DNA from 4 places in the Evansella sp. AB-rgal1 genome. Region 4 is predicted to be linked to each of the others. Evidence: predicted binding sites of a transcription regulator. Region 4 holds the regulator's gene; each other region holds the start of a gene.

Region 1 (8,357 bases), on a different contig from region 4:
AGAACCAGTTCCAGATGTTGTTGGAATTGCAATGAATTGAGATTTCTTACCTAGGTTTGGATATTTAAAAACACGTTTACGAATATCTAAGAATTTTTGCTTTAAACCATGGAATTCAATTTCTGGGTGCTCATAGAACAACCACATTCCTTTAGCAGCATCCATAGGAGATCCCCCACCAAGGGCGATAATCGCATCTGGCTGGAACTGAGACATCATTTCTGCGCCTGCCATTACTGTTTCTATAGATGGATCTGGCTCTACATTAGAGAATACTTCATATTCCACTTTATCTTGACGCTTATTTAAGTAGTAAAGCACTTTATCAACGTACCCCATTTTTACCATCATTTCATCTGTAACAATTAATACACGTGAAATGTTCGGCATTTTTGCAAGGTACTGTGTTGAATTCTTTTCGAAATAAACTTTTGGTGGAATTTTAAACCATTGCATGTTATTTTTTCTCTTTCCAATCTTCTTATAGTTTACTAAGTTCACTGTTCCTACGTTTTGAGATACAGAGTTTCTTCCGTATGATCCACAACCTAATGTTAATGAAGGTAGAAACCCATTGTATATATCACCGATAGCACCTTGAGATGATGGACTATTTGTAATAATTCTTCCTGCTCTCATTCGAATACCATATTGTTTCATAATTTCGTCATCATTTGTATGAATAACTGCAGAGTGTCCTAACCCACCCAACTCTAACATTTCATTTGCACGTTGGAACCCCTCTTCTGTACTACTTACTTTATAGCAAGCTAACACTGGGCTTAATTTTTCTCTAGATAATGGGTATTCCATTCCTACACCTTTTAATTCTGCAATCAAAATTTTCGTAGCAGGGTCTACTTCAAAGCCAGCCATTTTTGCAATTGTCGCTGCAGATTGACCGACAATGTCACCATTAATTGCACAATATGTTCCTGGTGCAGCACTGCTTCCAGGGAAAACTAACTCTTCTAATTTCTTAATCTCGTCTTTCGTTAAGAAATGGCATTTGTTGTTAATTAATTCTTGTTTCGTTTCATTGTAAATTTCTTTGTCGATAATAACAGCTTGTTCTGATGCACAAATCATTCCATTATCGAATGTCTTTGATAAAATTAGATCATTTACAGCTTGCTTCACTGTTGCCGTTTTTTCAATATAACATGGCACGTTACCAGGACCAACACCTAAAGCAGGCTTCCCTGTACTGTAAGCTGATTTAACCATTCCAGCACCACCAGTTGCTAATACCACAGCTACTCCTGGGTGATTCATTAATTGTTGTGTTGCTTCAATAGATGGCAAACTAATATATTGAATGCAATTCTTTGGTGCTCCAGCTTTCACTGCTGCTTCATATAGAATGTCAGCAGCTTTAGCGCTACATTTTTGAGCGGATGGATGGAAAGCAAAGATAATTGGGTTTCTAGTTTTAATAGAAACTAATATTTTAAACATTGTAGTTGATGTAGGATTTGTTACAGGAGTAACACCTGCTACAACACCTACTGGTTCTGCAACTTCAATAATTTCTTCAAACTCATTTTCAGAGATTACACCAACAGTTTTGTTATATTTAATTGCGTTATGAATGTACTCTGTTGCAAATATATTTTTAATAATTTTATCTTCGTAAACACCACGTTTTGTTTCTTCAACTGCCATTTTTGCAAGTGGCATATGTTGATTCAATCCTGCTAACGCCATTTCCTTAACAATCAAGTCAATAGATTCTTGATCAAAGTTTAAGAATTCTTGATGTGCTATTTTCCCGTTTTCAACTAACTCATTTACCATTTTCGTTACATCTTGTTTTTGTTTTACTTCTTTTTCTACAGTAGCCATTATATGACCTCCCAAAACTTTATTTGTGAATGTTTTCACATAAATAACTTATATTATATCGGAATAACATTGTTATTACTGTTTTGCATTTTTCCTATCGCAATAACCTTCTGTCATTCCCTTACAACCCTATTATAATTCAATTTCCGTGAAATTGTTTGACACATTTGTGAACTGTTTCACATTTTCACTTGATAACGTTTTCAATGTGTCTATTCTGTTAAATGTAATCTTATATTTTTTACTATTTAAAGTGTTTTAACTATCTTAAGTATACTATCAACTCTGATCAGTAGATATACTAAATTATGTCTAAATCGTTTCAAATATTTGACATTGTTTGCCATATTTAAAGTTTTTTAAAACAAATACGAAAAAAAGAAGGTACTCGTATGGTGATAAACACTCGAGCACCTTCTTAACATTTTCTTTTATTTTAATCTATTCAGATACAATTCCATCTAAAATGGAAGTATCAACAAATCCATCTAAATCAGGATCAACATCCATAAATTTCAATTCATACGATGCCGTTGCCCATGCTTGTAATGCATCAGCATGTGTTTCCGTTGTTACTACCATACGCTTCCAAGCTTTTTCTAATACATGTTCAGGAAGACGACTTTGAGTTAAGTTGAAAATTAAATCATTTACAGTATTAAGTGTATCTTCTGTATTTTCGTGCGTATAATCTACAGCTCGTTTATGAGCACGTAACGCTTGCTCAACTGCTTCTGGATTATTTTCTAAGAAACTATTTGTTGTAACAATAACAACACTTGCTAATTCTTCCCCTAAGAAAACGTCATTCCACTCAGCTACTACATTGGCATTGTGTTCTTCCACAAGTAAAGTTCCCCAAGGTTCCGGAGCTGCTGCTGCATCAATTTGTCCTTGTTCAAACATAGCGACCATACTTGCTGGGTTTACACGTGATTGATGTTCTACTGTTCCGCCTAGACGATTAGATACTAGACCAATTTCATTTAACATAATTTCTAACTGTACATTATGCGTACAACCATTACCTGGAGTACAGAAAGACTTACCGTCAAAATCTTCTAGTGATAATATACCAGAATCTTCACGAGATACAATTAATGTCGCGCCATTTGCGGCAGCTCCAATAACAACTACATCGCCCCCGTTTAAAAAGTAGTTAATAGCGGGGCCTGGTCCAACATAACCTAATTGAATATTACCGACATCTAAAGCTTCAATGAAATCATTTCCATTTGGGAAGTGTGTAAAATCTACATTATAATTTACCATTTCTTCTTCAAAGTACCCTTTTTCTTTTCCAATAATACCAGCAGCGTGATCTAAGTTAGGAAAGTAGCCAATTGTAACATCTCCACCTGTTACTTCCCCACCATCTGTTGCGCCTGATTGATCATTTGAGTTTGAATCCCCTTGCCCACATGCACTAATAACTACTAAACTTGTAAATGCAAATAATAAAGTTCGTAACTTCTTCATGTTGCTCCTCCTCATATTTATAAAAGATTTATTTATTTTGATAATCCCCATCTAGCTAACACACGTTTCTCAATCTTACTAAATACAAAGTACTCCATAATTAACCCTATAACAGAAATAATAATCATGATTGCGATAACAAGTTCCATATTAAAGAAGTCTCTAGCATCCATTAACGTTCTTCCTAATCCACCGCGTCCGATTAATTCTGCAGCCATTAAAGCTCTCCACGCAAAAGCCCAAGCTAGTCTTGCGCCCGTTATGGCAGATGGTATAGAAGCTGGTATCATTACTTTCCATATTAATTCTGAACGATTATACCCCATTGTTCTAGCAGCTCTCACTAAAATGGGTTGCACATTCTTAATTCCCATTCTCATATTCATTGTCATCGGCCAAGTTCCACCAAGTACGACTACAAAAATGATAGCGCCAGGTCCTCCATGAAACATAACTAGTGCTAAAGGAAGCCATACAATACTCGGAACTGATTGTAAGGCAATTACTAGAGTACCTAACGTTTCATCAGCTATTTTAGAGACTCCTATTAAAATCCCTAAAGTTGCACCAATAAAAACAGCTAAGCTAAAACCGATGGCAATACGTTGAATACTTTCTGTAAGTGCCACAGCTAATATTCCCGTTTCAAAAAAACCAATGTACAGCTGTTCTACAGATAGTAATGGAGATGGGAATAATCGTGTAGACCAAAATTGCAAATCTAAATTTACTCTATATATGATCTCCCATATTGTGATTAGAGCCGTAAAGAAGAGAAGCCTTCTTACTGTTGAAATCATCACCCATCTCCTCCTTCATTACTTTCTCAATTTCCCCACCGAGTATGGACATAATATCTTCTTCTAGCTTTGCAAATTCTGGTGATGATGGAGTTCTTGGTCGAGGTAAATCTACTGGATATATTTTGCGAATCCCACCTGGGCGTGTTCCCATTAGTACAATTCGATCTGATAACAGAATTGACTCTCTAATATTGTGTGTTACAAAGATTATCGTTTTTTTCGTCTCTTGCCAAATGAATTGGACTTCACGATGAAGCATCGTTCTAGTTTGTTCATCTAAAGCCCCAAATGGTTCATCCATTAATAAGATTTGAGGGTCCATTGCTAGCGCTCTTGCAATGGCAACTCGTTGTTTCATCCCACCAGATAGCTCATGTGGATAAGAATTCATAAATTTAGTTAAATGAACAAGTTTCAAGTACTTTTTCGCATGTTCTTTCGCTTCACTTTTCTTCATATTTTTCCTAAGTGCGAAAGCCACATTTTCTATCGCCGTTAACCATGGCATTAAAGCAGCTTCTTGGAAAACTACGCCACGATCGGAACCTGGTTTTGTTACTTTTTTATCTCCAACATACACTTCTCCATTTGAAGCTTCATCAAGACCTGCAATAATATTTAATAAAGTCGATTTACCACAGCCCGATGGACCAAGTAAGGAAACAAACTCCCCCGGTTCCACTGTTAAAGATATATCATCAAATACAGTAAAAGATTGATCTTTTTCTTTATTATGGAATGTTTTCTCAACATGATCGATAAGAACCTTTTCCATCCTTTATCCCCCTCGTACTTCCTCCTAATAAACGAAAGACTATAATTCTTATAACCTTTATCGGAATTAATATATTTAGTATATGATGGTATTAGAAACGTGTCAATAAAAAGATAAATTTATTAAAACTGTGTTCCATTACTTCTATATAAATAAGTTTTTCTAAATTTCCTATATTATTCTTTTATCTTTTACTCCTCGTTGTCATTTTGGCTAATCTAACTTGCTTTAATAAAGTTACTCTTATCTAACATTAATACATATTTTTTTATTAAGAGTAAAAAATATCATTATTATTTGTGTAAATATAACGTTCAACATATTGTAATAACTTTTGAAAAAAATACATTTACGTTAGTGGTTACTTACGATAATATGTTTATTTGGAATACAAAAACAAACGAAGGAGTACATATATGGATATCATTGAACAAGTAACACATTTACAATTATTGAATCAATTTTGGATTATTTTATTATTTCTTATTCCTATGGTTTTAATCTCACGAACAGTTGTTGCAGGTACTCGTTATTCCCCTATATTGATAATAGTTATTTTCGGTCTTGCTATGGGATATATATTAGTTCTAAGTGATGTATCATCACCAGGTTTACCTGAATTCCCATTTGTTAATCTAATGGCAGGAACAACAATTATTGCACTTATTGCATCATTTTTTGTGGGTGGACAAGAACTCCGTAAGATATTAGGAAACAAATCAATGGATGATGATGATTTCATTATTCCATCTGACGAAGAAACAGTTCTTGGTACATCACGAACACAATTTGTATTTATCGTACGTTCCTTTTTCTTATTACTTGGTATAGAAGGTGTTTCAAGAATACTACTTTCTACAGGTACTGGAATTAATGGGTTAACAAATTATTACCCTTTAATTGCATATATCGGCTTAATAGGATCTGTTATTTTAATCGATAACAAAGCGAAAATCAAAAATAAACATCTATACATTCGCAAAGGTTTATTAGAGATTGCAGTTATTATCGGAATATTATTTTTATCATTCCATATAGCAGTATTAATCAGACCAATTATTTCACTGCCCCAAATCTTCTTTGCGATGATGATTTCGGCAGGATTAGGTGCAATTTGCTATAAATGGATTTTTGGTCCAACTTTACGAGCACTTTTATTTGCAGGTATTCCGATTGTATTAGCTGCTAACTTTATGGTTGGTGGATCTCGTATCGGGGATGCATTTGCTATTGAGGGAATGAATTCCGTTCTTTCTTACGGATTTTTCGGACAATTATTTTGGATGTTTGGTGGTATCGCTCTTCTTATGTTTTTTGCAAAAACTGCCAATACACGAAATCTTGCACCTGGTATGGCAGGAGCACTATCCCATTCCGGATTAACAGGGGCGTGTACCGCTGGTGATTTTGGAAAAATAGCAGCAAAACGTGCGCCAATAATGATTAACATCCCATTCTTTGGTCATATCTTTGTCTTCTCGATTTTAGCTGTTAGTGCAGACCGTGGAGAATTATGGTTATTACCATCGTTTATTCTAGTAGCAATTGGATTAATATTAACTGTAATTTCATTAAATAAAATGAAAAAAGCTAATGGAGATGATCGAAAGGAAGTTAATTCATTAATGATTTTCTCTTTTGGTTGGCAGATTACCGCTGTTTTTGGTGGATTAACGTTGCTTAGCTTAAGTGCTATGCAGTTTGATTATTCCATGATGGCCCAATCAAGTGCCATTTCTCACTTCGGGTTATTTGCAGCCATTCAAGGTGAAATGTTTGGTACTGAAGCAGCATTATTGATTCCCTTTATCTTTTCTATGCCATTCCTAGTACATCCACTTGTATTCTTTATGTTTGGACGAGCGATGGAAAACGATGGTAATATGCCGGTAGTTCCTGTATATATATTTGCAATACTAGGGGTAGCTGGTGTTGTATTCTCTCTATTCTTCTTTTAAAAAACTATTATAATAATATACAATTATGAAGCTAGATTTAATCTAGCTTCTTTTTTATATCAAAATATCTATATAAAATAGTAAGCCACATTCACCTCACGAGTATATATAAAAATTCAGAAAATATAGTATTATTTTCAAGATGAATATAGTATAATAATATTTAATTCGATTATCGAAACAATATTATTCTAGGAGATGATTTGATGTCTGAAGAATTAACAAAACGTCATGAAGTAGATGTTGAGGAAACATGGAAAATTGAAGACCTATTCCCTTCAGCAGAAGCATGGTTAAACGAACTACAATCATTAGAGACGTCAATTGAAACAGTAACAAAATATAAAGGTACCTTTAAAGATAGTGCATCTAATGTTTTAGCTTGTTTCCAAGCACAGGAAAAATTGGCTGAACGATTAATTCCAGTTGGTACATACGCTAATTTAAAAATGTCTGAAGACGGCACAAACCCAGAATCACAGAAGAACTATGCCATTGTAAGTTCGGCAATTACGAGAATTAATACAGCGTTATCTTTTATCGAATCTGAAATTCTTACTTTATCTGACGAAGAAATAAATAAATACTTCGAACAAGAGCCTAGTCTTAACAATTATCGTATCCCTTTAAATGACATCTTGGCTAAGAAACCTTACTCTTTATCACCAGAAACAGAAGAAGTTTTAGCATCACTAGGTGAAGTACTAGGTGCGCCTTATCGAATTTACTCTACAAGCAAATCCGCAGATATGACATTTGATTCTTTTGTTGATGATAAAGGGAATCAAAAAGCACTTTCATTTGCAAAATTTGAGGATCAATATGAACTATCTTCTAATACAGAAGATCGTCGTAATTCATACGATTCATTCGTGAAAACATTGAAACAATATGAGAATACGTATGCTACGGTGTATGCTACAGAGGTTAAAAAACAAGTATCTTTGTCTAAAGTCCGTAATTATCCATCTGTTACACATATGTTACTTCAACAGCAAAAAGTAAGTATTGAAATGTATGAAAACCAATTAGATATTATATATAATGAATTAGCACCTCATATGCAACGATTTGCGAAACTTAAGAAACGTGCCTTAAATTTAGATGAAATGAAGTTTTGTGATCTAAAAGCTCCACTAGATCCTGATTTTCAACCTGAAACCACCTATGAAAAAGTGTCTCAACTCATATTAGAATCCCTTGAAGTTATGGGGCCGGAGTACTTAGACATTATGAAAAAAGGACTAACTGAACGCTGGGTAGACCGTTCGGACAATGTTGGGAAAGCAACAGGAGCATTTTGTGCTAGCCCTTATGGATCTCACCCATTTATTCTAATGACATGGAAGGATACAATGCGAGGAGCATTTATTCTTACACATGAATTAGGACACGCTGGTCATTTTTATTTAGCGAATAAAAATCAACGTGTAGGAGATGTTCGACCATCAACTTATTTTGTTGAAGCTCCTTCTACGATGAACGAGTTGTTGTTAG
Region 2 (8,357 bases), on a different contig from region 4:
ACAGGAAGGTTGTATAACCTGAGATTACATGATCAAACAATAGTGAAAAGGAGCAAATTAAGGCTATCATCGATGTAGTCACGTACAACATTTTCACTTTTTTATCTTGATTCATCTCCTTGTGACCTAAATAATAGCCGCCTATAAGAAGTAACATAATAAATAAAATTTTTAGCATACATACATCACTCCCTTATTCCAATCCCCTCGGTTACTAAACCAGGTAGTTCCACAGAACTAGATACGTCAACTTCATAGGTTAAAGTTGGTAATAATTCTCTCCAATTACTTTTCCATATATTCCATTTTTTTCTTTCCTTTCTATGCATGAACCGACCTAATCCAAACGAATCTATTCCCTCTGATAATGTTGTATCTAAAATATCTTCTACTTCTTGTTTTACAGTCTCGGCTACCTTTTCATTTATTTCCTGAAACACAGATTGTTCTTTCAGATTTAAATCTGTTTCATTTTCTAAAATAACACCACCTATATTCACCTTAAAGTAGAAAACAGGTAGATCATTTTTCAAAGTATATGAAATATCACATACATCTTTGATGATTTGAATGGATATGTGTTCTCCCTCCTTCATTTCAAACGTAAACGTTTTTCCGTTCTTCTTTTCGAATATCCAATCCACACCAGATGTTTGTTTTTCATTCGTTTTGATGATCATTTTATCATCTTTAAAAATAGCAAGTTTGCTCATCTCAATTTGCTTTGAAACAAGTTCTGAGTCTGGGCTTTCGTTTTCTATAAGTGTTATAACAGGAAGGATAGGGTCATTTCCATCTTGTTGATAATCAGTTAAAAACTCTCGAAGCATTGTATCAAAAGCATTTTTACCAATTTCCCTGATCGATTCTGCTGATATACTTTCTAATTGAGGATTGGTGGCAATCACATTTAACGCATCGCCTTCTGACACAAAAACTTGTGTTGTTAATCTAGATTCTCTCGTACGAGTAAGTACATCTAATGTCTCTCCTAAACCACTTCGTGCTAGATCTTCACTAAACACCGCAACCCGTCGATGTCCAACAGCAATTCTTCTTGACATATGCTTTTGAATATTCTCTATAGCTTCCCGAATATTTCTTCCTTTTGCAGCATCTACATAATAGGATGCTCCACCTGATGTACCTCCTCCACCACCTGAACTACCTGCTCCGCCCATTTCTCCAGGTAACGGGAGTACTATCCCAGCTTTATATGTTTTATCATCTACTTTGTCATAACTTGTTCCCATAACAATGGCAACGTCGTTTATTTCTAATCGATCCCAACATCCTATGAGTGGTATTATTAGTAAGATTGTAAGACATATTATTAGCAGTTTCTTCATGGAATCACACCTGAGTAGTTGTTATTTGTTTTGATCTGGTGAAGGGTATAAATTGTTTTTTTGTCTTTTTACATTGCTTTTTACAAATTCACTTGGACGACGATTATACATCCAAAGAGGTAACCTCATAAATACATCTCTCAATTCCGATAATTTTAATGGGGCTAATGGTGCAAAGTATGGTGTTCCAAATGAACGTAATTGACATAAATGTGCAGTAATTACCATTGTTCCAATTACAATTCCAAACAGACCAAATACGGAAGCAAGAACCATTAGTGGAAAACGTACGAGACGAACAGAAATAGCAAGACTGAATTTCGGAATCGTAAACGATGCAATTCCTGTTAATGACACGATAATAACCATAGGTGCAGAAACAATCCCCGCTTCCACAGCAGCAGAACCTATCACTAGTGCACCAAGAATACTCACTGCTTGTCCGATTGTTTTCGGTAATCGAACTCCAGCTTCTCGTAATGCTTCAAATGAAATTTCCATAATAAATGCTTCTACAACGGCAGGGAATGGGATTGCTTCCCGACTAGCTGCAATACTTAAAAGTAAATTTGTTGGAATCATTTCCTGATGATATGTTGTTACAGCAATATATAGAGCAGGTAACAATAATGCGATCCCTAAAAAAATGAGGCGAATACTTCGTAAAAAGATAGCAACATGGAAACGATCATAATAATCTTCACTTGCTTGAAATTGTTGCCAAAACGTTGCTGGCAATAGTATCACAAACGGAGTACCATCTACTACAATGCCAATTCTTCCTTCCAATAAGTTTGCAGCAACAGTATCTGGTCTTTCTGTAATTTGAACTTGTGGAAACACACTCCAAGGATCATCTTCAATTAATTCTTCAATGTAGCCCGATTCAAGAATACCGTCTATTTTTATACGATCAAGTCGATTATTTATTTCCTGTACTATTTTTTCATCAGCAATTCCATCTAAATACATTACCGCTACACCAGTTTGTGTCTTATCACCAATTATTTTTGAAACCATTTTCAAATCAGTAGTACGTATTTTTCGTCTGATTAAAGATGTATTTACTCTAAGGCTTTCCACAAACCCCTCTCTAGGTCCACGGATCGCAGTTTCTGATTCAGGTTCTGTGATTCCTCTAGTTTGAAATTCTTTTGCATCAAAAATAAGTAGTTTTTCTTTACCATCTATGACAAGTACGGTATTTCCTTCTAAAACAGCTGTAACAGCTTTGTCTAACGTATTTTCTTCAACCGTCTGAGATATGGACAATGTTTTTTCTTCAATATCATGGATCGTCGACACATTTTCTTCTTGCTTAATAAGATCCAATATCACATGTTGTTGAATATCAGTTGTATTAACTAAACCGTCTATAAAAATTAGACAAGCTCTTTTCCCGTCCATTTGAATATTTCGATATAATACATCAGAGCAGTCAGAAAATGCATTTTTAAAAAACGATAAATTGTCTCCTATTTTGCGATATACTAAAGTCACTCGTTCTATTTTTCCCATATAACAAAAACTCCAATATGTAGCAATATTTTTCTTATTTTGACCATTCATGGCTGTTTTATCCTAAAGACAAAAAAAGAGTACCAAAAAGTTTTTTCATAACCTTCTGATACTCCTGCTCATTAAATTAAGAAATTAAATAAATCTTGATCTTTATTAATCTCAATAAACGTAAATCCTTTTTTGTTCATCCTTGCAATGAGTGGTTCATAGTCTTGTTTATATTTTAATTCTATACCTACAAGGACAGGACCTTTGTCTCGATTATTCTTTTTCGTATATTCAAAACGTGTAATATCATCTTTCTCTCCAAGTACATCACTCATGAATTCCCGTAACGCTCCAGCTCTTTGAGGGAAATTTACAATAAAATAATGTTTGTATCCTTCATAAATTAGCGAACGTTCTTTCATTTCTTGCATACGATCTATATCATTATTGCCACCACTTATGATACAAACAATATTTTTACCTTTTATTTCATCTTTATAAAAGTCTAATGCTGCTACAGACAAAGCTCCTGCAGGCTCAGCAACTATGGCATTCTCATTGTACAACCCGAGAAGTGTTGTACAAACTTTACCTTCTGGTATAAGCACTACATCATCTATTACTTCCTTGGCTATTTCAAATGTTATTTTACCAACTTGTTTTACTGCCGCACCATCAACAAACTTATCAATTGTACTTAACGTTACTACTTTATTTTGATCTAAAGACTCTTTCATTGCGGGGGCACCACTAGGCTCCACACCAATAATTTTTGTTGTTGGACTAATATTCTTAATGTAAGATCCAACACCGGAAATTAACCCACCTCCGCCTATCCCCATAAAAATATGCGAGACAGGTTCATCAATACTCTCTAACACTTCCATACCAATTGTGCCTTGCCCTGCAATTGTTAGATAATCATCAAACGGATGGATAAAAGCCATATTATTCTTTTCACAAAACTCCATTGCCTCGTAATATGAGTCATCAAACGTATCTCCGGTTAGAAAAACTTCTATAAAAGGTCCTCCAAAAAATTCAACTCGAGATACCTTTTGACGTGGAGTGGTTGTGGGCATAAATATTCTTCCCTTTACTCCTAAAGCTTTACATGAGTAAGCTACACCTTGTGCATGATTTCCAGCACTAGCACAAACTACTCCATGTTGTAACTCTTCGTTTGATAAACTTTGCATTAAATTGTACGCACCTCTTATTTTAAAGGAACGAACTACTTGCAAATCCTCACGCTTTAAAAAAACATTACATTGGTAACGCTCTGACAAAATCTCATCCTTTTGCAGAGGGGTATTGACTACGATATCTTTTAATACTTGATGAGCTATTATAATATCTTTAATAGAAATCTTATTTTCAGTCATATTCATACCTTTTAAAATCCTTCCTAACTTTGACCTGCTAAATGAATAGATAAAAATATACTAACATAAACATACATATTTAAAAACACGAAATTTTATTAATATTTTATTTTTTTATCTAATTCAAATGCATGGTTTGCTTTATTTAGTTTATTTTTACTTAACATTGCTCTTTTTTTAAGGAGCAGTCAAGTTACTTGCAACCTCTCCCAGATAAGAGAAAACACTAATTGAGGAATGGTACAATCAATAGACGTATGGTCCATGTTCTCCCACCAAGTTACAAAATCAAAATAAAAAGGATATATCAATTAAGGACTAACCTTTTGACATACCCTTCTCTTACCTTCTCTTACCTTGTCTTACCTGTTCTAATAAAGACCAACTTTTAGAAATTCTTCCCTATATTTATCTGTTAACATTTTTTTCTCCCCTTCAGGTAGAAAAGATGCCTGTAAGCCATTTAGTATAAAGTTACTTATGTCTTTCAACGTAAATTTATATTTTTCCATTATTATCTTATATTCTTTCACAAGATTCGTATTAGAAACCGTTAAATTATCCGTATTAATTGTTATATTGATCCCTTTTTCATAATATTCTTTTAGGGGATAATCCGACCAACTTTTTGAAGCCTTCGTTTGAATGTTACTAATGGGGCACATTTCTAACGGGATTTTTTGATCACGGATAAAGTCATAAATTTTTTGATTTTCACGAAGTCTTACTCCATGTCCAATTCGATTGGCACATAGTTTTGTAACAGCATCGTATATATTCTCGGGCCCACCTGCTTCTCCAGCGTGAATTGTAACTGGAATACCTTTTTTATTCGCATATTGAAAAACTTCAAGATGTAGATATGCAGGATATTCCGCTTCGTCTCCTGCTAAGTCCACTGCCACAAGCCCTTTATGAAGAAAATGGGATGCTACTTCAATAACCTCCATATTTTGTTTTATAGAATGATGCCTCATACAACATGCAATTACACGTGCTTTCACATCGAAAGTCTCGTTACCTCTTTTTAACCCTCGAATAACAGCTTGAAGTACTTCGTCAATCCGTAAGCCTTTCTCTCTATGTTGTTGTGGGGCAAAACGGACTTCTATATACTTACAATTTTGAGCACTAGCTTGCTCAACGATTTCAAAAGCAACTCGTTCTAAGGCTCTTTCTGAGTGAAGAAGCTTGGAAACAAGTTCAAACTTACTTAAATATTCTCGTAAGCTAATACACGACCCATGGATTCCTAAAAGATTACGAAGATCGGTTATATTGTTTGAAGGTAAGGAAACATCTTCTTCAATACTAAGATCAAGAACAGTTTCCGGTTTAATACTACCATCTAAATGAACATGTAAATCCACTTTCGGCAATCTCTCTAGAATAGAAATTGAATCTCCCAACATAAACACCCCTTTCAATATAAACGGCAACTCCCTACAGAAACAAAGATTGACGAAGCGAATGGTATACAAACCAACAATATTAGGAATATTAGATAAGTTAACCACCAATTGAGATTACGTATTTTAAGGTAAGATAATAATAAATAAGAAATTATAAATTTTTTCTATATTACTATCAAATGAACTATTTATCAACTTTATTGTTAGTTTTTTTAGCAAACAAAAAAACAGAGCTTACATTAGCATTCTCTGTTTTTTTACATATCACTAAATTATGAAGTTGCACTACTCTTTTTCCTTAACTCTTTCGGAATATAAATACAGAATGGCTCACTTTCCATATAATCCCCAGTCATAGCAAACGCTCTTGATCTAGAACCACCACACACCTCATTATATTCACACACACCACATTTCCCCTTATAACTACTTGGGTTTCGTAAAGATTGAAAAATGGGAGAATCCCTATAGATGTCAGGTAAAGGAGTTTCCTTTACGTTACCAGTTTTAATAGGAAGTAAACCACTAGGATAAACATCACCAATATGAGAAATAAAGACAAAACCATTACCATCATTTACGCCTTTTGGAGCACGTCCGAGACCACCTATTTTCCCTGTAGAACCATTTTTTAATGCATCTCTATATTGAATGTTACTCCCTTTGCTTTCTGCCTGCTTCTCTCGCATCTTATTTTGGATCACTACTCTACGATAATGTTGTGCTCCAGTTGTTTTTATATCAAAGGAGACTCGCTTAGATAAATCGTAAAGCCACTGAAATACTTTTTCATGCTCGAGTGCAGTAATCATATCCTTTTCTTGCCCACGCCCCGTTGGAACAAGGAAAAACACGCTCCACAATACACAGTTTAGCTTTTCCACTAATTCTGCCATCTCGTCTAAGTGCTCGTAGTTATATCTTGATATGACAGTATTAATTTGAATTGGCATCTCTAGTTCATGCAAGTAGTTGATCGCATTCATGGTAAGGTCAAAAGATCCACTAGTTCCACGGAAATGATCGTGGATCTCTGCATTTGGCCCATCAATACTAAATGCCCAGCGACTTAGCCCAATATCTTTTGCTTTTTTCATTGCTTCCCTTGTGACATTCGGAGTAGCTGATGGGGTCATAGATACGCGGATTCCTTTTTTGATTGCATATGATGCAATATCAAAAACGTCCTCACGCATGAGAGGGTCTCCACCAGTAAAAACTAGCATTGGATTATTCATAGAATGAATATCATCAATTAACTTTTTTCCCTGATCAAATGTTAATTCAGAGGGATCACGTCGATATTGTGCTTCAGCACGACAATGTAAACATTTTAACTCACAAGCTCTAGTTAATTCCCATATTACTATAAAAGGATTCTCATCGTAATTTTGCGGAAACATATACTACCACTCCTAGATAACAATATTAGTATAGGTTCAGCATATCCAAAATACGAACATATTGTAGTGAGGAAAATCACAAACAGTGAATAGTACTGAATTGTTCACATTTTAAAAGTCATCAACTAATTTCTTCATTACTAGAAAATTGGCTGTAATATAACTCTGCATAGAAACCGTTTTTCTCAATCAGCTGTTCATGAGTACCTTTTTCCACAATATCTCCTTTATTCATTACCAAAATAAGATCGGCATCACGAATGGTAGATAGACGATGTGCAATAACAAAGCTTGTTCGTCCATTCATTAGTTCTTTCATTGCTTTTTGAATATTCATTTCTGTACGTGTATCAACACTACTAGTAGCTTCGTCTAACAGTAATATTTTTGGATCTCTTAAAAGAGCTCTGGCGATAGTAATTAGCTGTCTCTGACCTTGAGAGATATTAGTAGCATCTTCGCTTAATACTGTGTCGTATCCTTTTGGTAACGTCCGAATAAAATCATCTGCATAGGCATTATGAGCAGCTTTAATAATTTCAGTTTCCGTAGCACCTTCACGTCCATATGCAATATTCTCGCGTATGGTTCCATTAAACAACCAAGTATCTTGTAAAACCATTGCAAACATACTTCGGACTTCTTCTCTCGAAAGGTCCTTTATGCTTTTATTATCAATTCGAATATCGCCTTTGTTCGTTTCGTAAAAACGTAGAAGTAAGTTAATAATAGTTGTTTTCCCTGCACCAGTTGGACCTACAATTGCTACCGTTTGACCGTGTTCTACTTCAATGTTCATATCATTAATTACTGGGGAATTTTCTTCATATCCAAAATGTACATGCTCAAATGAGACACGACCTCGTAAATTTGCTAGGTTCACGTCTGACACTTCTTCTCTCTTTTCTTCGTCCTCATCAAGAAGAGCAAACACTCTTTCTGCTGACGCTAATGCTGCTTGAATCATATTCGCAACACTTGCTACTTGTACCATTGGTTGAGATAACTGTTGTGAATACTGTATAAATGCTTGTACATCCCCGATTCGTATACTTCCATTTAAAACAAGAAGTCCACCAGCAATACTAACAAATACATATCCGATATTACTTATAAACGTCATTAACGGCATCATAATTCCTGAAATAAACTGAGCTTTCCAACCAGCTTTATATAAACGATCATTTATGGAATCAAATTCTTTGATTGCATCCTGTTCTTGGCCAAACGCTTTTACAACTTGATGGCCAGTAAACATCTCTTCAATATGACCATTAATACTTCCAAGCTCTTTTTGTT
Region 3 (8,357 bases), on a different contig from region 4:
CATTTCAGGTTCCTGATGGAATACAATGGAAGGTACCATTTTCTTTATATGTATCTCCTGGAGATAAGAAAACGGTTCCTGTAACGATGGATGTGTTTCCTTCCTTATTCACAGAAGGGATTTATCATGACAATATAAAGGTGAAAAGTTTTGATGAGACGATTGAGATCCCTTATATGTTTTTTGTAGAAGAACCAGACTATCCAAGGATGATGGCGTTTATGTTTGAACAAACCGCAGAGCCTGACACATTCCATTATGAAGTGTATCTTCCAGGTGGAGCAGATGCATTTGGCATCGCATTATATGACCCTGACACCTTTCAATTTATTGACTTTATTGATGTTCAAAAAGACATTGAAAGAGGGATGTTTGAGCAGGACATAAAAGTGGAAGGAATACAACCAGGAATATATAAAGCACTAATTTTTGCAGAAAAAGAAGGACATGAAGATACAGAAGAAAGAGACATTTACATCGGTTCATGGGAAGACTTTGATTAACTAGATCCTCGAAGATATTCTCTCTATAAAGAATGGAGGCTGGGACATAACGAAAGTGTAACATTGAAAATACGAACGATAGGTAACCTTAGCGGAGTATATTTCTGCAGCGAATAGGATACCAAGAATCATTTCGTTCGGATTTCTCTTTGCTGAAAACACTTTTGACCCAGTCTCTGTTTTCATACAGAATAGGTGTATAGCCAGAATGTAAATAGTGTTGATAGGTAGGAAAGAGCCGTAGTGTACAAATTTTTCACTAAAACTACGTTAAAAATGCTGCTTATAATATTTGTAATATTCGAACTTTATTTTTTCTTTAAAAAGTATAGGACACTGCCTATTTTTTATGTATAATAGGAAATGTGTCTGTTATGTGAAAAATGTAGCAAAACTCTGTGAACAAGAAAGCGCTTAACCCTGGTGAATGGCATAAATTTCATGTTGATCAATTCCTAGTAGTAATTGACAGGAACTAAGCTGTATTGGTACGATTACATAGGATATTACGCATGTAAACATAATTCGCTTATAAACCCTAGTAAGGGTGGGAAACCAATGTCTCAGCCACCTAAAATACCCCAAATAGCAAAAATGGTCGGTTTAATGTCTACTATTAGCTCCTATTTTGTTGGCTCCATTCTTCTAGGAGTGTTTGGAGGTAGTTGGTTAGACAATAAATGTAACACAAATGGATTATTTCTTGTCCTAGGTGCAATAGTAGGGATGGGGGCAGCGATTACTGGGATATACTTTGCTGTGCGTAAATTTATGGGAGAAGAATCTTAATGATGGAATTTCATGCAATAGCTAAAAGGTATACCTTTGTAACGATAGGGATTATTCTAGTATTTCTTATATTAGCATTAGTCTTACCAAATAGAACATTCTATATGGGGGTTACATTTGGTGCTAGTTTTAGTTTGTTAAACTTAGTAAATACATATATTCAAGTGAAGAAAATAGGAGAAGTTCTAGAAGGAGAAAAAAAACCTAGTCTTCTTATATTTGGTACGTTAACAAGGATTATTGCTGCTGTAGCTGCTGTAGCCATTGCTTTGCAATTTCCTGAATATTTACAAGTCGAAGGTGTCATTATAGGTTTAGCAATAACCTATTTCATTATATTAATTGAACCTATGTTTCACATTAAAAAATTGAATCAATGACGTACATGAAGAATTGTGTACAACCCTAGAGATGCAAAGAAAAGAGGTGAAAATGGTTGGATAATAAAAAACCAGTAATAGAGCTTTTTGATAACCCGTATTTGAAGGTAGATCTCACAGGAATATTTATGACCACTGTTGTCATGTTAATAGTATTCTTGATTCTCTTCTTCTTGTCGAGGAAAATAAGAATGTATCCGACAGGTGCACAGAATGTAGTAGAATGGTTAGTTCAATTTGTGAAGAACGTTATTAGTTCCTCTATGGATTGGAAGCAAGGGAAGCACTTTGTTGTTCTAGGTGTTACATTAATCTGCTATGTATTCGTAGCAAATATGATAGGTGTTCCGTTTGAACTTGCGACAAAAACCGAGCACTACGTATACTGGCACTCACCAACAGCTGACCCGCTTCTCACAATCTCTTTAGCTGCCTTTATTATCATATTAACGCATTATTATGGTTTAAAACTGAAAGGGCCAAAAGAATATGGGAAGGATTATTTCCGCCCAGTACCATTCTTGTTCCCATTTAAAATTATTGAGGATTTCTCCAATACCCTCACATTAGGAATGCGTCTATATGCTAACGTTTTTGCTAAAGAATTAATTATGGTAATGTTAGTTAAACTTGGAGTAAGTAGTCTTGCATGGGGTATATTCGCATTTATACCACTCGTTCTGTTCCAAGCATTTGGATCATTTATCGGTACACTTCAAGCCTTCATTTTCTGTATGCTGACAATGGTTTACATGTCACATAAAGTTAACGAAGAACATTAAAGTCATACGATTAATAAAAAATCGTATCACTTAACAAAGCTTTTATCACTCTTGGTAATTTTGCTCTTATTTTTTTTAGAGCGTTACAAATAAAACAAATAATGAATGGGACTTAAAGGAGGATATTTATCATGGAATTTCTTTCAGTAGCAATAGTTGCAAGTATCGCTGCAGTAGCAGGTGCATTTGGTGTAGCAATCGTAGTACGTAGTGTAGTTCAAGGTGTAACTCGTCAACCAGAAATGAGAGGGCCACTTCAAACACTTTTATTCATTGGTGCTCCATTAGTAGAGGCGATTCCTATCTTTGCAATCGTTATTGCCTTCATGTTATTAGGTAATCTATAAGTAACACATGAAATGATATTATGGCGGAGAACGTTACATACTTAATCTTCGCCATTCCTTTTATGTAAAAAATCGATACATGTCCTTCTAGGAAAATATATTTTTTGAATAGCATGTACTCGTTCTTACCACATTTTAATGTGTTTTTCTTATTATTACTGTTATGAAGGGGGCGAAATCGTTGTTTGAGTTACATGATATTGCATGGATAAATGCAGGTTATCAGCTATTAGCATTTTTGGTTCTCATGTTGATACTTAAAAAGTTTGCGCTTGGACCTATCATTAATATGATGGAAAAGCGTGAAGTTCATATCGCTGATCAAATTAAATCTGCAGAAAGTAACCGTAAAGAAGCAGAAAAATATTTAGCGGAGCAACGGGAAGCCATTCAAGATGCCCGTCGTGAAGCAAAAGAAATAGTTGAAAATACGAAGAAATTTAGTGAGCAACAAGCAGAAGAAATCCTTGCAACTGCGAGAAAAGAAGCGGAACGCTTAAAAGAAACTGCCGTTGCGGAAATAAATCAAGAAAAAGAACAAGCTATCTCCGCTCTTCGTGAGCAAGTTTCTACCTTGTCTATCCTTGTGGCATCCAAAGTGATTGAAAGAGAGTTGGATGAAAAGGAACAAGAAAAGCTCATCCAAGAAACTCTTAGAGAAGTGGGCGAAGAGCTATGAGAAGACATCCAGTAGGTTTTCGATATGCGAGCGCACTATTTGAACATGCACAGGAAAACTACCTATTAGATTCAATAGAACAAGAACTAAGTGATGTTTCACAAGTATTTCAAGCTACGAACCTTCTTGACGAAGTGTTTAATCATCCTAAGATGACATCTGAGGAGAAGAAGAAAATTGTTAGAGAAAGCTTTTCGTCGAAAGTAAGTGATGTTGTAGTTAATCTTCTACTACTCTTAATTGATAATAGAAGAGAATCCGTATTCTTCTCCATTGTGGAGGATTATAAAAAGTTAGCGAACGAAGCAAAAGGAATTGCAGAAGCTACAGTTTACACTGCAAAGGCCTTATCAGATGATGAAAAGGAAGCTGTTGCCCAAGTCTTTTCGATAAAGACTGGTAAACAAAAACTTCTCATCAATAATATCGTAGACAAAGAAATCATTGGCGGATTAAAAGTGAGAGTCGGAGATAGTGTCTATGATGGAACTGTTGCAAGTCAATTAGAACGCATACAAAAGCGTATGATATATGGGAACGTTAGCAGATAGGGGTGAACGTAATGAGCATCAGAGCCGATGAGATCAGCTCTTTAATAAAAAAACAGATTGAAGGATATCAATCTGAAATTGAAGTGAACGATGTTGGAACCGTCATCCGCGTAGGGGATGGAATTGCCGTTGCTCACGGTCTCGAAAACGTTATGGCTGGTGAGCTTTTAGAATTTTCTAACGGTGTTATGGGTATGGCACAAAACCTTGAAGAAAACACTGTTGGTATTATTATTCTTGGTCCTTACACAGACATTCGTGAAGGAGACGAAGTTCGTCGAACTGGCCGTATCATGGAGGTTCCAGTAGGTGAACAATTACTAGGACGTGTAGTTAACTCATTAGGTCAGCCATTAGATGGTCAAGGTCCAATTGAGACAACAAAAACTCGTCCTATTGAAGCGCCAGCACCAGGAGTAATGGATCGTAAATCAGTACACGAGCCATTACAAACAGGGATTAAATCTATTGATGCTTTAATTCCAATTGGTCGTGGTCAACGTGAGTTAATTATCGGTGACCGTCAAACTGGTAAAACAGCGATCGCTATTGATACAATTATTAATCAAAAAGATCAAGATATGGTTTGTATTTATGTAGCAATCGGACAAAAAGAATCAACTGTGGCAGGCGTAGTAGAAACATTACGTCAACACGGTGCATTAGATTATACAATTGTTGTTACAGCAAGCGCATCTCAACCAGCACCGTTATTATTCCTAGCGCCATATGCTGGGGTAACTATGGGTGAGGAGTTCATGTATAACGGAAAGCACGTTCTTGTTATTTATGATGACTTAACAAAACAGGCATCTGCATACCGTGAGCTTTCGTTATTACTTCGTCGTCCTCCAGGTCGTGAAGCATATCCAGGGGATGTATTCTACTTACACTCCCGTTTATTAGAGCGTGCTGCAAAGCTTAGTGATGCGAAAGGTGCTGGTTCCTTAACAGCATTACCATTCATTGAGACACAAGCAGGGGATATTTCAGCATATATTCCAACAAACGTTATTTCCATCACAGATGGACAAATTTTCTTACAATCTAACTTATTCTTCTCGGGTATTCGCCCTGCCATTGATGCAGGTCTTTCAGTATCCCGTGTAGGTGGTTCTGCACAAATCAAAGCAATGAAAAAAGTAGCAGGTACGTTACGTCTAGATTTAGCTTCGTATCGTGAACTAGAAGCATTCGCTCAATTTGGTTCGGATTTAGATAAAGCGACACAAGCGAAACTAAACCGTGGTGCCCGTACTGTAGAAGTATTAAAACAAGGTTTACACCAACCACTTGCTGTAGAAAAACAAGTTATTATTCTTTTTGCTTTAACGAAAGGTTTATTAGATGACATTAAAGTAGATGAAATTCAACGCTTTGAAGCAGAATTATTTAGCTTCCTAGAACATAATAACCGTGAACTTCTTGATGAAATCAAGAACACTGGTAACCTTCCTGATGAAGGTGAAATGAGAAAAGCGATTGAAACTTTCAAACAAACATTTACGGAAGCATAAAAGATAGAAATGACGAATGAAAATATAAAAGGTTGGGGAAAAGGTAGTATGAATTAATTCTCCTCCCTTTTAGAAGTTCGTTAATAAAGGTGGTGAACAACGGTGGCATCATTAAGAGATATAAAATCAAGAATCGGATCGACGAAGAAAACAAAACAAATTACGAAGGCGATGCAAATGGTTTCTGCAGCGAAACTAAATCGCGCACAATCAAAAGCAACTTCCTTCGTACCATATACTGAAAAAATTCGTGAGGTTGTAGCAAGTATTGCGTCTGGTACTGAAACGAATGTCACTCACCCAATGCTCGAAGCTCGGAGTGAGGTAAAAAAGACGGCATATATTATTATCACCTCGGATCGTGGATTATGTGGTGCTTATAACGCAGGGCTACTTCGTAAAACGATGCAAATTATTAATGAACGACACGAATCTCCGAATGAGTACGGAATCATTGTAATGGGTCGTATAGGTCGTGATTTTTTCAAAAAACGCGGTATGCCTATATATCAAGAAATCATCGGATTACAAGATCAGCCTGAATATGCAGAAATCAAAAACATAGCTTCTACAACGATTGATATGTTTACCGACGGCATATTCGATGAGATTTATGTTCACTATAACCACTTCGTGAGTGCCATTAGTCAACAAGTTCAAGAAACAAAGCTTTTGCCACTAAATGAGTTTTCATCCGATAATGAAGAAGACACTGGGAACAACTTAGAGTATATTTATGAGCCAAATGCAGAAGTGATTTTAGAACAATTGCTACCACACTACGCAGAGAGTCTTATTTACGGAGCATTACTCGACGCAAAAGCAAGTGAATTCGGAGCTCGTATGACAGCGATGAGTGCTGCAACGGATAACGCATCATCGAGAATTGATGAATTAACGTTAGTATATAACCGTGCAAGACAAGCGGCCATCACACAAGAGATTAATGAAATTGTTGGTGGAGCTTCCGCACTTAATTAGAATAAGGCTTGTAAAAATAAGGCAAGAATTTTTACAACCTAACAAGAATTGTGTCATTTAGGAAGTAAGGAGGAAAGAAGATGAATAAAGGAAGCGTCACTCAAGTAATGGGTCCGGTTGTAGACATTCGTTTTAACCGTGGTGAATTACCTGAGATCTATAACGCATTAACTGTACAAAAACAAGCCCAATCTTCAGGTGAAGTTGACGTGAACCTTACGTTGGAAGTAGCTCTCCACTTAGGAGATGATACTGTTCGAACGATCGCTATGTCCTCTACTGACGGCCTTGTAAGAGGAATGGAAGTAGTAGATACAGGAAGCCCGATTTCTGTACCTGTAGGAGACGATACACTTGGTCGTGTTTTCAACGTATTAGGTGAGAATATTGACTTAGACGCGCCACTTTCAGCAGGAGTTAAGCGTGATCCTATACACCGTCAAGCTCCAGTGTATGAAGAATTATCTACTGAAACGGAAATTCTTGAAACTGGAATAAAAGTAGTAGACTTATTAGCACCATATATTAAAGGTGGAAAAATCGGTCTATTTGGTGGTGCGGGTGTAGGTAAAACCGTATTAATTCAGGAATTAATCAACAACATCGCGCAAGAGCACGGTGGTATCTCTGTATTCGCTGGTGTTGGTGAGCGTACTCGTGAAGGAAACGACCTTTACTTTGAGATGAAAGATTCAGGCGTTATCAATAAAACAGCAATGGTTTTCGGTCAAATGAATGAGCCTCCTGGAGCACGTATGCGTGTTGCCTTAACTGGTTTAACAATGGCTGAACACTTCCGTGATGAAAAAGGTGCAGACGTACTTCTTTTCATCGATAATATTTTCCGTTTCACACAAGCAGGTGGCGAGGTATCTGCCCTTTTAGGACGTATGCCTTCAGCCGTAGGTTACCAACCTACATTAGCTACGGAAATGGGTCAACTTCAAGAGCGTATTACATCGACGAAAAAAGGTTCGGTTACGTCAATCCAAGCGATTTACGTACCAGCCGATGACTATACTGACCCAGCACCAGCAACAACGTTTGCTCACTTAGATGCAACTACAAACTTAGAGCGTAAACTTTCTGAGATGGGTATTTACCCTGCGGTGGATCCATTAGCTTCAACTTCACGCGCATTATCTCCAGAAATCGTAGGAGAAGAGCACTATTCCATTGCTCGTCAAGTACAGCAAACACTTCAAAAATATAAAGAACTTCAAGATATCATCGCCATCTTAGGGATGGATGAGTTATCAGAAGAAGATAAACTTACTGTACACCGTGCCCGTCGTATTCAGTTCTTCCTTTCTCAAAACTTCCACGTGGCGGAGCAATTTACGGGTCAACCAGGTTCTTATGTACCGGTAAAAGAAACAATTCAAGGATTTAAAGAAATCATCGAAGGTAAGTACGATGATCTTCCTGAAGATGCTTTCCGTCTCGTTGGTAGGATTGAAGAAGTTGTAGAGAAAGCGAAGCAAATGCAATAAGAAGCGTCTAGTGGTTAGTGAATAGTGGTTAGGAATATATTGAGGATATAGCTTTACAGCTTGTAAATACCTTCAAACCCCTAACCAACTAACACCTAACCAACTATGTTAAGCTTCGTTTAAGGAGGGTGAACCGTGAAGACGATGCAAGCAAATGTCGTCACTCCTGATGGCAGCGTATTCGAAGCACAAGTAGAAATGGTTAGCGTGAAAACTACGGAGGGTGAATTGGGGATATTACCTATGCACTTACCTTTAGTTACGCCCCTTACTATCGGTGCAGTACGAATTAAAAAGGATTCTAAGGTTCAGCTCATTGCTGTCAGTGGCGGTTT
Region 4 (8,357 bases):
CATGGGTTCTTTTAAATGAGCTAGCTCCGAGACCCTACCTAGTGCAAAGAGTATGGCTCCTACACCGAGGGTAACAGTTACAAATCCAGATGAATCAAATGAAATATCTTTTACTTTTGCTGTCTGTTTTAAATATACATAGGAAAATAGGATACCTATAATTCCCGTTGGTACATTACAAAGAAATAACCACTGCCAAGTTCCCATTTCTATGATAAATCCACCTAATGTGGGCCCAATCGTAGGTGCCATCATTGCAGCAACTCCATATATTCCTGTGGCTAATCCCCTTTCTTTTCTTGGGAAAACCTCAAAAATTAGAGCCATCGCAGTTGGCATCATCAGCCCACCACCTACTCCTTGTAAACCACGAAAGAAAATTAGTGATGATAAATCCCACGATAGAGATCCGAAAATCGACCCTAAAACAAATAAGGCAAGACCTGCCATATATAATTGCTTTTTACCAAACTTGTCACCTAAGTACCCAGTCACAGGCATCGTAACACCCATCGTTACCATAAAGATGGTAATAACCCATCCTGTAGCAACAGCATCTGCCTGGAAAACGGACATTAAATGAGGAACAGCAGGATTTAACATACTATTATTTAAAATAACTGTAAACGTTCCGAGTAAAACTGTTATTACAACTAACCACTTTTGTGGTACTTTACTCAAATAAAACACCTACCTCACCAATCCATTGTTTCGATACACGAAACATACCCTTCTACTATACCATGATATCAGCCTACTGTGAACGTAGTCTAGTAACAAAGCATAGGAATTAATAACGGATCTCAAACTCTGGATGATGGATGATATGTCACAGCAGAAGGTAATATACTTAGTTAATCTTCATAAGGACAATTTTAGCTCATTTTAACCCGTTTTGTCCTTATGAGCTCTTCATAAGGATAATTCCAGATACTTCCAACTCGTTTTTGTCCTTATGAGCCCTTCATAAGGACAACTTCAGATACTTTCAACTCGATTTTGTCCTTATGAGCCCTTAAGTTGACTCTTTATATATAACAATTCGCCAGGTCCATGCACTAGCTTGTCTATTAAGCCTTTGTGTTGAAATCATCCAAAGCTATACACTAACCAACAAAAAGTGTCTCATTAGACTAATCAGCCTAATAAGACACTCTGAATATGATTACATTGGATAATGACGTAAGAAGTAAATAAGCGATTGTAATTCTACCGACAAATCAATATGATGAATTCGAACATGGTCCGGAACAGACAATCTTGCAGGTGTGAAATTCAAGATACCTTTAATCCCTGCCTCTACAAGCTGATCCGCAATAATCTGAGCAGCGTGTGCTGGGACGGTCAAGATTGCCACTTCCACATCGTTTGCTATTTTCTCTTTAATGTCGTCCAAATGATAAATGGGAACGCTTCCAATTTTTTGTCCTACTTTCGTTTCATCTACATCAAAGCCCATTTCGATTCTCGTGCTATTACTCTTTGTAAAATTGTAATTTAAGAAAGCAGTACCTAAATTACCTACCCCTACCAAAATTACCTTCGTAATTTCATCTTGGTCTAACGTTTTTCGGAAGAATGTTAGTAAATAATTTACATTATACCCGTACCCTTTTTTCCCCAATGCACCGAAGTAAGAAAAGTCTCTACGGATTGTAGCAGAATCTACTTTTACTGCATCACTAAGCTCCGAAGAAGAAACTCGATGTTTCCCTGATGCTTGTAAGCTTTCTAAAAAACGATAATATAATGGTAACCGTTTTGCTGTTGCTTGCGGTATCTTCGTTTGATCAACATCCATATATTTTCCTCCTACCCATATAATATTTTTATTTATAAAAGCAAGACTTTTCTTCAAGTAGATTTCCTTATGATGTAATAGCCTTTATTGCTCGCGCTTAAAATCCCCGTTTTTTCCACCAGTTTTTACTAATAAAAATGTCTTTCCAATAACCATGCCTTTGTCTACTGCTTTGCACATATCGTAAACAGTTAATGCAGTAGCAGAAGCTGCAGTTAATGCTTCCATTTCCACGCCAGTACTTCCTTTTGTCTTTACCTTAACAGTTATATGTAAAATGTGTATTTTCTCACTTATCTCCCAATCAAAAAGAATATCAACTCCTGAAAGGGCTAAAGGATGACACATTGGTATCCATTGAGATGTGTTCTTCGCAGCCATGATACCTGCAACCTGCGCAACAGCTAACACGTCCCCTTTTTTCATAGTCCCCCCTTTTATTCCTTCGTATATTTTCTTATTCACTTCTATACTACTTTTTGCAACTGCAGTTCGAACAGTTTCACCTTTATCGGAAATGTCCACCATTTTTGCTCTACCTTGCTCATTAAAGTGTGTAAATGAACCCATGGTGTACCTGCCCCCTTCACTTCTTCTATTGTACTATTAGTTCACAATCTGTACAAACTCTTTCTTTTAGGTTGCGACATATGTCTAGATTACTGTACACTTACTTTGTGAAATGTATGGATTATACAGTGAGGATGAACGTTCATGATTTTATTGCAATGTGTACAGTTGTCCAAATCGTTTGGAGCTGAAAAAATATTATCAAATGTAAAACTAGAAATTCAAACACGTGATCGAATAGCTTTAGTAGGTAGAAACGGCGCAGGTAAATCAACGTTACTAAAGATCATAGCTGGAGAGCTTTCTTACGATACGGGAGACTTAATTATTCCTAAAGATGTAACCGTCGGCTATTTAGCCCAAGATAGCGGTCTCACTTCTGAACGATCCATTTGGGATGAAATGCTAACCGTCTTTAGGCACCTAAAAAAAATGGAACAGGACTTGCGGAGATTAGAAGAAAAGATGAGTGATTCCCAAAGTCCTAGTTTTACTAAAGTTCTAGAAGAGTATGATCAACTTCAGATGGACTTTAAAGATAAAGGTGGCTACCAATATGAAGCAGATATTCGTGGAATTTTATCAGGATTGCATTTTTCTCAATTTGATTATAGTACAAAGGTCAGCTCGTTAAGCGGAGGGCAAAAAACAAGACTCGCTCTTGGGAAACTATTGCTGTCGAAGCCTGATTTACTTATCTTAGATGAGCCGACCAACCACTTAGATATCGATACGTTAACTTGGTTAGAAGGGTATTTATCTGGATATGACGGCTCCATTCTTGTTGTCTCCCATGATCGATATTTTTTAGATCGAATTGTTAATCAAGTGTATGAGCTTTCTTTCAATCAGACGAAAAAATTCACTGGTAATTACAGTAAGTATTTAGAAGAAAAAGCCAAACAGTTAGAAATAGAAATGAAAAAGTTTGAAAAGCAACAAGGTGAAATTAAAAAGTTAGAAGATTTCGTGCAAAGGAATATTGCTCGTGCTTCCACAACAAAACGAGCTCAAAGTAGACGGAAACAGTTGGAGAGAATGACCGTCATGAATCGGCCCATCGATGACGACAATTCTGCTAGTTTTCGTTTTGAAATTGAAAAACAAAGTGGAAATGATGTTCTTACCATTAATGACCTAAGCGTTGGTTATGATGACGAGACTTTGTTTAAAAATATATCACTAAGGCTAACACGCGGTGAAAGTGTTGCTTTAATAGGGCCGAATGGGATTGGGAAATCCACACTTATTAAGTCAATTTCTCAAAAGCTAAAACCAATTAGTGGCTCTATTCAATATGGAAGTAATGTATCTATAGGTTACTACGATCAGGAACAAGCGGAGCTTACCTCTAACAAAACAGTATTACAAGAGCTATGGGATGAGTATCCCCTTACACAGGAGAAAGATATTCGAACTGTGTTAGGAAACTTCCTTTTTAGCGGAGAAGATGTCTTAAAGATTGTTGCTGATCTTAGTGGTGGAGAGAAAGCTCGTCTTGCTTTAGCAAAGTTGATGATGCAAAAAGCTAACTTATTAATTTTGGACGAGCCTACAAACCATTTAGATATTGATAGTAAGGAAGTTTTAGAATCAGCATTAATCGAATACCCAGGTACGCTATTATTCGTATCTCATGACCGTTATTTTGTAAATCGAATAGCAACACGTGTCGTAGAATTATCTTCCACAGCAATGACTAACTATTTAGGTGATTATGACTATTATTTAGCCAAGAAACTTGAACAGAAAGAATGGGAAGAACTAGAACAAGCGAAGGCTGCTAATTCTGTCGCGAAGGATCAAAATGTTGGGGATAAACAAACAAAGAACGATTATGAGCGGGAAAAGGAATTAAAGAAAAAACAGCGACAAAGGCAAAGACAAATTGAAGATCTAGAGAAAAAAATAGAACAAGAGGAAGAAAAAATATCTGTTTGGGAAGATCAGCTATGTGACCCTGACATTTATCAAGATCATGAAAAATCGCTGGAAATTAACGAAGCATTAGAATCATCTAAGAAACATATTGAAACATGGTTAGAAGAATGGGAAGAACTTCAATTAGAAGAAGACGAATAATAGGCAATTCAGTCATTAAGGGCACTGAAAAAGTACGGCATTTACACTTTTTCAGCGCCCTCTTTATTAGCTCTTTTTTCTAATGACCACCCATAGCAAACACTTAGAGTTACAAACATCGACGTAGCCGCTGCAACAATTCCAGAATCATTTAAAACTAATAACGCTAAGGAACCTACAATACAACAATAGATAAGAAAACTTTGTGTATCGCTTAATTGGTCTTTTTTTCTATTCCATAACACAAGTCCAATAAAGAAATAACTCGTGATAAAAAGTTGTGTCCAATACGAGATCTTAAATATTTTCCAGTTCATTTGAACCTTTCGTTGAATGGTGTTCCAGATAGTTCCGAACTCTCCTGAAAGTAGTTGATCAAAGGCAACGTATATATGACTTGCCGGTTGTGCTCGTTGTAAAACATATAATCCAGCTAGTAAACTTATAAAAATCCCCCCCATGATTGCAACATTTATCATCCACTTTTTTTTCTTAAGAAACAGTTGATATGTTAAAAATACGAGAATAATCCCTGTAGATAAACTTGCACCTGCGTTTGCACCTAGTTTAGACGTTCCAAGTACAACGACTAATAATAGAAGGACAGGTGCTAGCTTATAAAAGAGTTCACTCTTTTTTTGAATGAATTCTAGCCTTATCCAAGGAGCCATCATAAGAATTCCACTCACAATAAAAACACCTGCATACTCGTTTCCAATTCCATAATATCTTGCACCAATCACTGGATCATAACTTAAAAAAGATCTCTCGATGAGGTACGAGTGTAATGCTACATCTAGGGTCAGTGTTACAAAAAATACGAAGCATGCAACACTAAAGGGATGTTTTGTAAATCTTCGCAGTAGTGCAGCTAATAGAAAACTACTTCCTAAGATAATTACAACGTAGGAAAATGCAGAAAAAAGCAGAACCCAAGGTGACGTTATTAGATATAACCACGGAGATAAAACCCCACTTAATAATAAAATTTCCGCAATTCTTCTCCATCGAACCTTCTCATCTAATAACCAAATCATAAGAGAAACAACAATTAACATCACTACTAATCCTGAAACATAACTAGATAAGACTGCCCCTCTTTTGGAATAAACATGGTTAATTTCTTCTAATCTTCTTTGAAAAGAAGACACAGACCAATCATCTTGGTTATCGACAAATTGAAGTGGTCGTCCTAAACTATCTGCAATAATCGGTTCACTGTTTTTAAAGGAATCAGCAAGGGTTATGGCAATGTCTGTATTGCTTACAAGGGATAATCGTCTTGTTGTATCAGAATAAAGGAGCTCTTTCTGTGTACGATCCTCTTTCCAGATCCAAAGAGGCCCTAACTGATTCCTCCGCTTATATGCATTGCTATTCACATAAGGAGATAATAGCCATAATTCGGCACCCGTTAATTGAAAAGCCTCTTGGATCGTATCGTCGAGACGTTTTAACGTCTTCTCGTATTGATAAAGTTGATGAGTTGTATCCATTTTTGGTTGTTCTTCAAAAAATCTGTATAGATCTCCCCATTCTATTACTGTTAGTGTTTTCTCTTGTTCAAGTTGAATTCCTAAAATCTTATCCAGTATTTTTCTGTGATCCGTTTTTTTCCCCACTGGTTCCGAAACGTTATCCACAAGAATACTAGAGATTTCCCCATTTGCTTCCCCAAGTTCGTTCATCACAAATAAGGAAGCAAATCTTGTCTTCTCCTCTCTAGAATCAGAATTTCCTAGAACATACGTAAATACTCCTTCATCCTCTAGTAGTCGACCCAGCCAACCTACATTTGCTGAAAAACTTGTCTCATCGTTTTTGGATTTCAACAAATGATAGTACGGATGGATAAGGGAAGATCTCGCTTTCTTTCCATGCCATTGTAAAAATAAATTATCCAAAGGCGTTTTATCTAGCATTTCACCCTTTTCATAGGCATTCCAGTCCAACACACCAACAGCACGTTTCCCAGTAGCTAAAGACACCATATTATTTAAATAGGATGTTGATCCTTCAGGCTTCAAATTAACAGCCGAATACACACCAGTCTTCCACAGTTGTGGATTACTTGAATTACTGATGAGATAATCCAGCTCTTCAAATGATAATCCAGGTACTAAAAGTATAATAATATGTTTTTTTTCATCTAATTTGTCAGAATCTTGTTTTGCTTCGACAAAATAAGGGAATAACAAAATCATCAAACAAGACAAGATAACTATGAAATTATATAAATATCGTTTATTTTCTGACATATCCACACCATCCACAGGTATATCCACAGAATTGTTCTCATGATATAAGGAGTTCTTATAGTTATTAACATATACACACACTTATCCACAGTTATATTGTTAACAAGTTTAAATAGTACTATATCAAGATTCGACACGTTTTTCCCCACTATCCACAGGGTGTGTATAAACATGTTATTAACACGATCATATATTCTCATTCTTGTGGATAAAGCGATTACATTTTGATTTAAAGTTTAATTTTACATAAACCCATCATGACTTTTGCTTGACTAATTAACTCACGAGCACAAAAAAACCTCCAAGTCTTAGTTTAGACAAGAAGGTTTATTATTAGTCAGTTGCTAGTGAAACCAAGCTGTTTTACTTTAATTCTAAGCCAGGTCTTCCATTTAGCCGATCATCTGAACGTCTTCCTAAGTCATACATGATGGAACCAGCAGCAGCAATCATTGCTGCGTTATCTGTACATAAAGAAAGCGGTGGAATTGTTAGACGAAGACCTTTTTCTTCACAAGTTGCTGTCAATTCTCTTCGAAGCCCTTTGTTTGCAGCTACTCCACCTGCAAGAAGGATTCTGTCTACTTTTTTCTCCTCCGCTGCGTCCATTGTCTTCTTTACTAACACTTCAATAACACTTTCTTGAAAACTCGCAGCTACGTTTTCCACAGGAAGTGTTTCTCCTTTTTGCTTTGCATTATGAAGGGTGTTAATAACTGCTGATTTTAGTCCACTAAAACTAAAGTCGAACGATCCTTCCTCTAACCAAGCACGGGGTAATGGTATCGTCGCATCTCCTTCATGTGCTAGTCGGTCGATATGAGGACCTCCTGGGTACGGCAAGCCTAAGGTTCTCGCAACTTTGTCGTACGCTTCTCCTACGGCATCATCTCTCGTTTCTCCGATTACCTCAAACGATCCATGGTCCTTCATATAAACGAGCTCTGTATGTCCTCCTGAAACAACTAGTGTTAATAAAGGAAAAGTTAATTCCTCTACAATGTGATTGGCATAAATATGACCAGCAATATGATGAACACCTACTAATGGTTTTTTATGAGCAAATGCTAATGCTTTTGCTGCATTCACCCCTACTAATAATGCACCAACTAATCCAGGTCCTTCGGTAACCGCAATAGCATCTATGTCATCGAACGTTACATTCCCTTCTACCATTGCCTGCTCTAAAATATACGTTATTTGCTCTACATGGTGACGTGAGGCTATTTCTGGCACAACACCACCAAACCGTTTATGACTTTCAATTTGTGATGAAACGACATTGCTAAGAATCTCCCTGCCGTTTTTCACAATGGAAGCTGAAGTTTCATCACAGCTCGTTTCAATTCCTAATATAATTTGACTCATTGTAATCCCACCCACATAATTTGAGCATCCTCTTGGTTATCCGTGTAATAGTTTTTACGAATACCGCCATTTTCAAAACCGTGTTTCATATACAATCGTTTAGCTGGGTCATTGGAAACACGTACCTCTAACGTTGCTTTTTTTGCACCTAACGTTTTCGATAATTCTAATGATCCTTTTAATAATATTTCTCCTATTCCTTTTCTACGGCAGGAAGAATGAACCGCAATATTCGTAATATGTGCCTCATCCACGATCACCCATACACCGCTATAACC

What was found. Region 4 encodes Rex, which represses fermentation and respiration genes when NADH is low (regulators of the CRP and FNR family bind a similar motif). Its sites were predicted from a motif close to TTGTGAAATATTTCACAA; they were not measured.
Region 1: the regulator Rex is predicted to act here: its motif matches at 2,013-2,030, upstream of adhE (bifunctional acetaldehyde-CoA/alcohol dehydrogenase).
Region 2: the regulator Rex is predicted to act here: its motif matches at 7,123-7,140, upstream of ACERII_RS06965 (TIGR04053 family radical SAM/SPASM domain-containing protein).
Region 3: the regulator Rex is predicted to act here: its motif matches at 878-895, upstream of ACERII_RS22935 (AtpZ/AtpI family protein).

Annotation. Positions count from the first base shown of each region.
Region 1 covers NZ_JBGUAU010000037.1:37,351-45,707, forward strand. The annotation lists gene adhE (bifunctional acetaldehyde-CoA/alcohol dehydrogenase) at 1-1,845, opposite strand, end outside; gene ACERII_RS22625 (aliphatic sulfonate ABC transporter substrate-binding protein) at 2,287-3,324, opposite strand; gene ACERII_RS22630 (ABC transporter permease) at 3,357-4,124, opposite strand; gene ACERII_RS22635 (ABC transporter ATP-binding protein) at 4,057-4,902, opposite strand; gene ACERII_RS22640 (hypothetical protein) at 5,319-6,860, shown strand; gene pepF (oligoendopeptidase F) at 7,067-8,357, shown strand, end outside.
Region 2 covers NZ_JBGUAU010000006.1:162,889-171,245, forward strand. The annotation lists gene ACERII_RS06940 (hypothetical protein) at 1-178, opposite strand, end outside; gene ACERII_RS06945 (Ger(x)C family spore germination protein) at 186-1,349, opposite strand; gene ACERII_RS06950 (spore germination protein) at 1,371-2,918, opposite strand; gene ilvA (threonine ammonia-lyase IlvA) at 2,990-4,249, opposite strand; gene add (adenosine deaminase) at 4,615-5,652, opposite strand; gene ACERII_RS06965 (TIGR04053 family radical SAM/SPASM domain-containing protein) at 5,928-7,058, opposite strand; gene ACERII_RS06970 (ABC transporter ATP-binding protein) at 7,180-8,357, opposite strand, start outside.
Region 3 covers NZ_JBGUAU010000039.1:1,970-10,326, forward strand. The annotation lists gene ACERII_RS22930 (S8 family serine peptidase) at 1-503, shown strand, start outside; gene ACERII_RS22935 (AtpZ/AtpI family protein) at 1,062-1,292, shown strand; gene ACERII_RS22940 (ATP synthase subunit I) at 1,292-1,672, shown strand; gene atpB (F0F1 ATP synthase subunit A) at 1,729-2,454, shown strand; gene atpE (F0F1 ATP synthase subunit C) at 2,586-2,801, shown strand; gene atpF (F0F1 ATP synthase subunit B) at 3,049-3,480, shown strand; gene ACERII_RS22960 (F0F1 ATP synthase subunit delta) at 3,477-4,031, shown strand; gene atpA (F0F1 ATP synthase subunit alpha) at 4,043-5,548, shown strand; gene atpG (ATP synthase F1 subunit gamma) at 5,651-6,529, shown strand; gene atpD (F0F1 ATP synthase subunit beta) at 6,610-8,022, shown strand; gene ACERII_RS22980 (F0F1 ATP synthase subunit epsilon) at 8,167-8,357, shown strand, end outside.
Region 4 covers NZ_JBGUAU010000015.1:127,456-135,812, forward strand. The annotation lists gene ACERII_RS14385 (MDR family MFS transporter) at 1-681, opposite strand, end outside; gene ACERII_RS14390 (redox-sensing transcriptional repressor Rex) at 1,166-1,801, opposite strand; gene moaC (cyclic pyranopterin monophosphate synthase MoaC) at 1,886-2,371, opposite strand; gene ACERII_RS14400 (ABC-F family ATP-binding cassette domain-containing protein) at 2,516-4,453, shown strand; gene ACERII_RS14405 (ABC transporter permease) at 4,495-6,711, opposite strand; gene tsaD (tRNA (adenosine(37)-N6)-threonylcarbamoyltransferase complex transferase subunit TsaD) at 7,075-8,079, opposite strand; gene rimI (ribosomal protein S18-alanine N-acetyltransferase) at 8,076-8,357, opposite strand, start outside.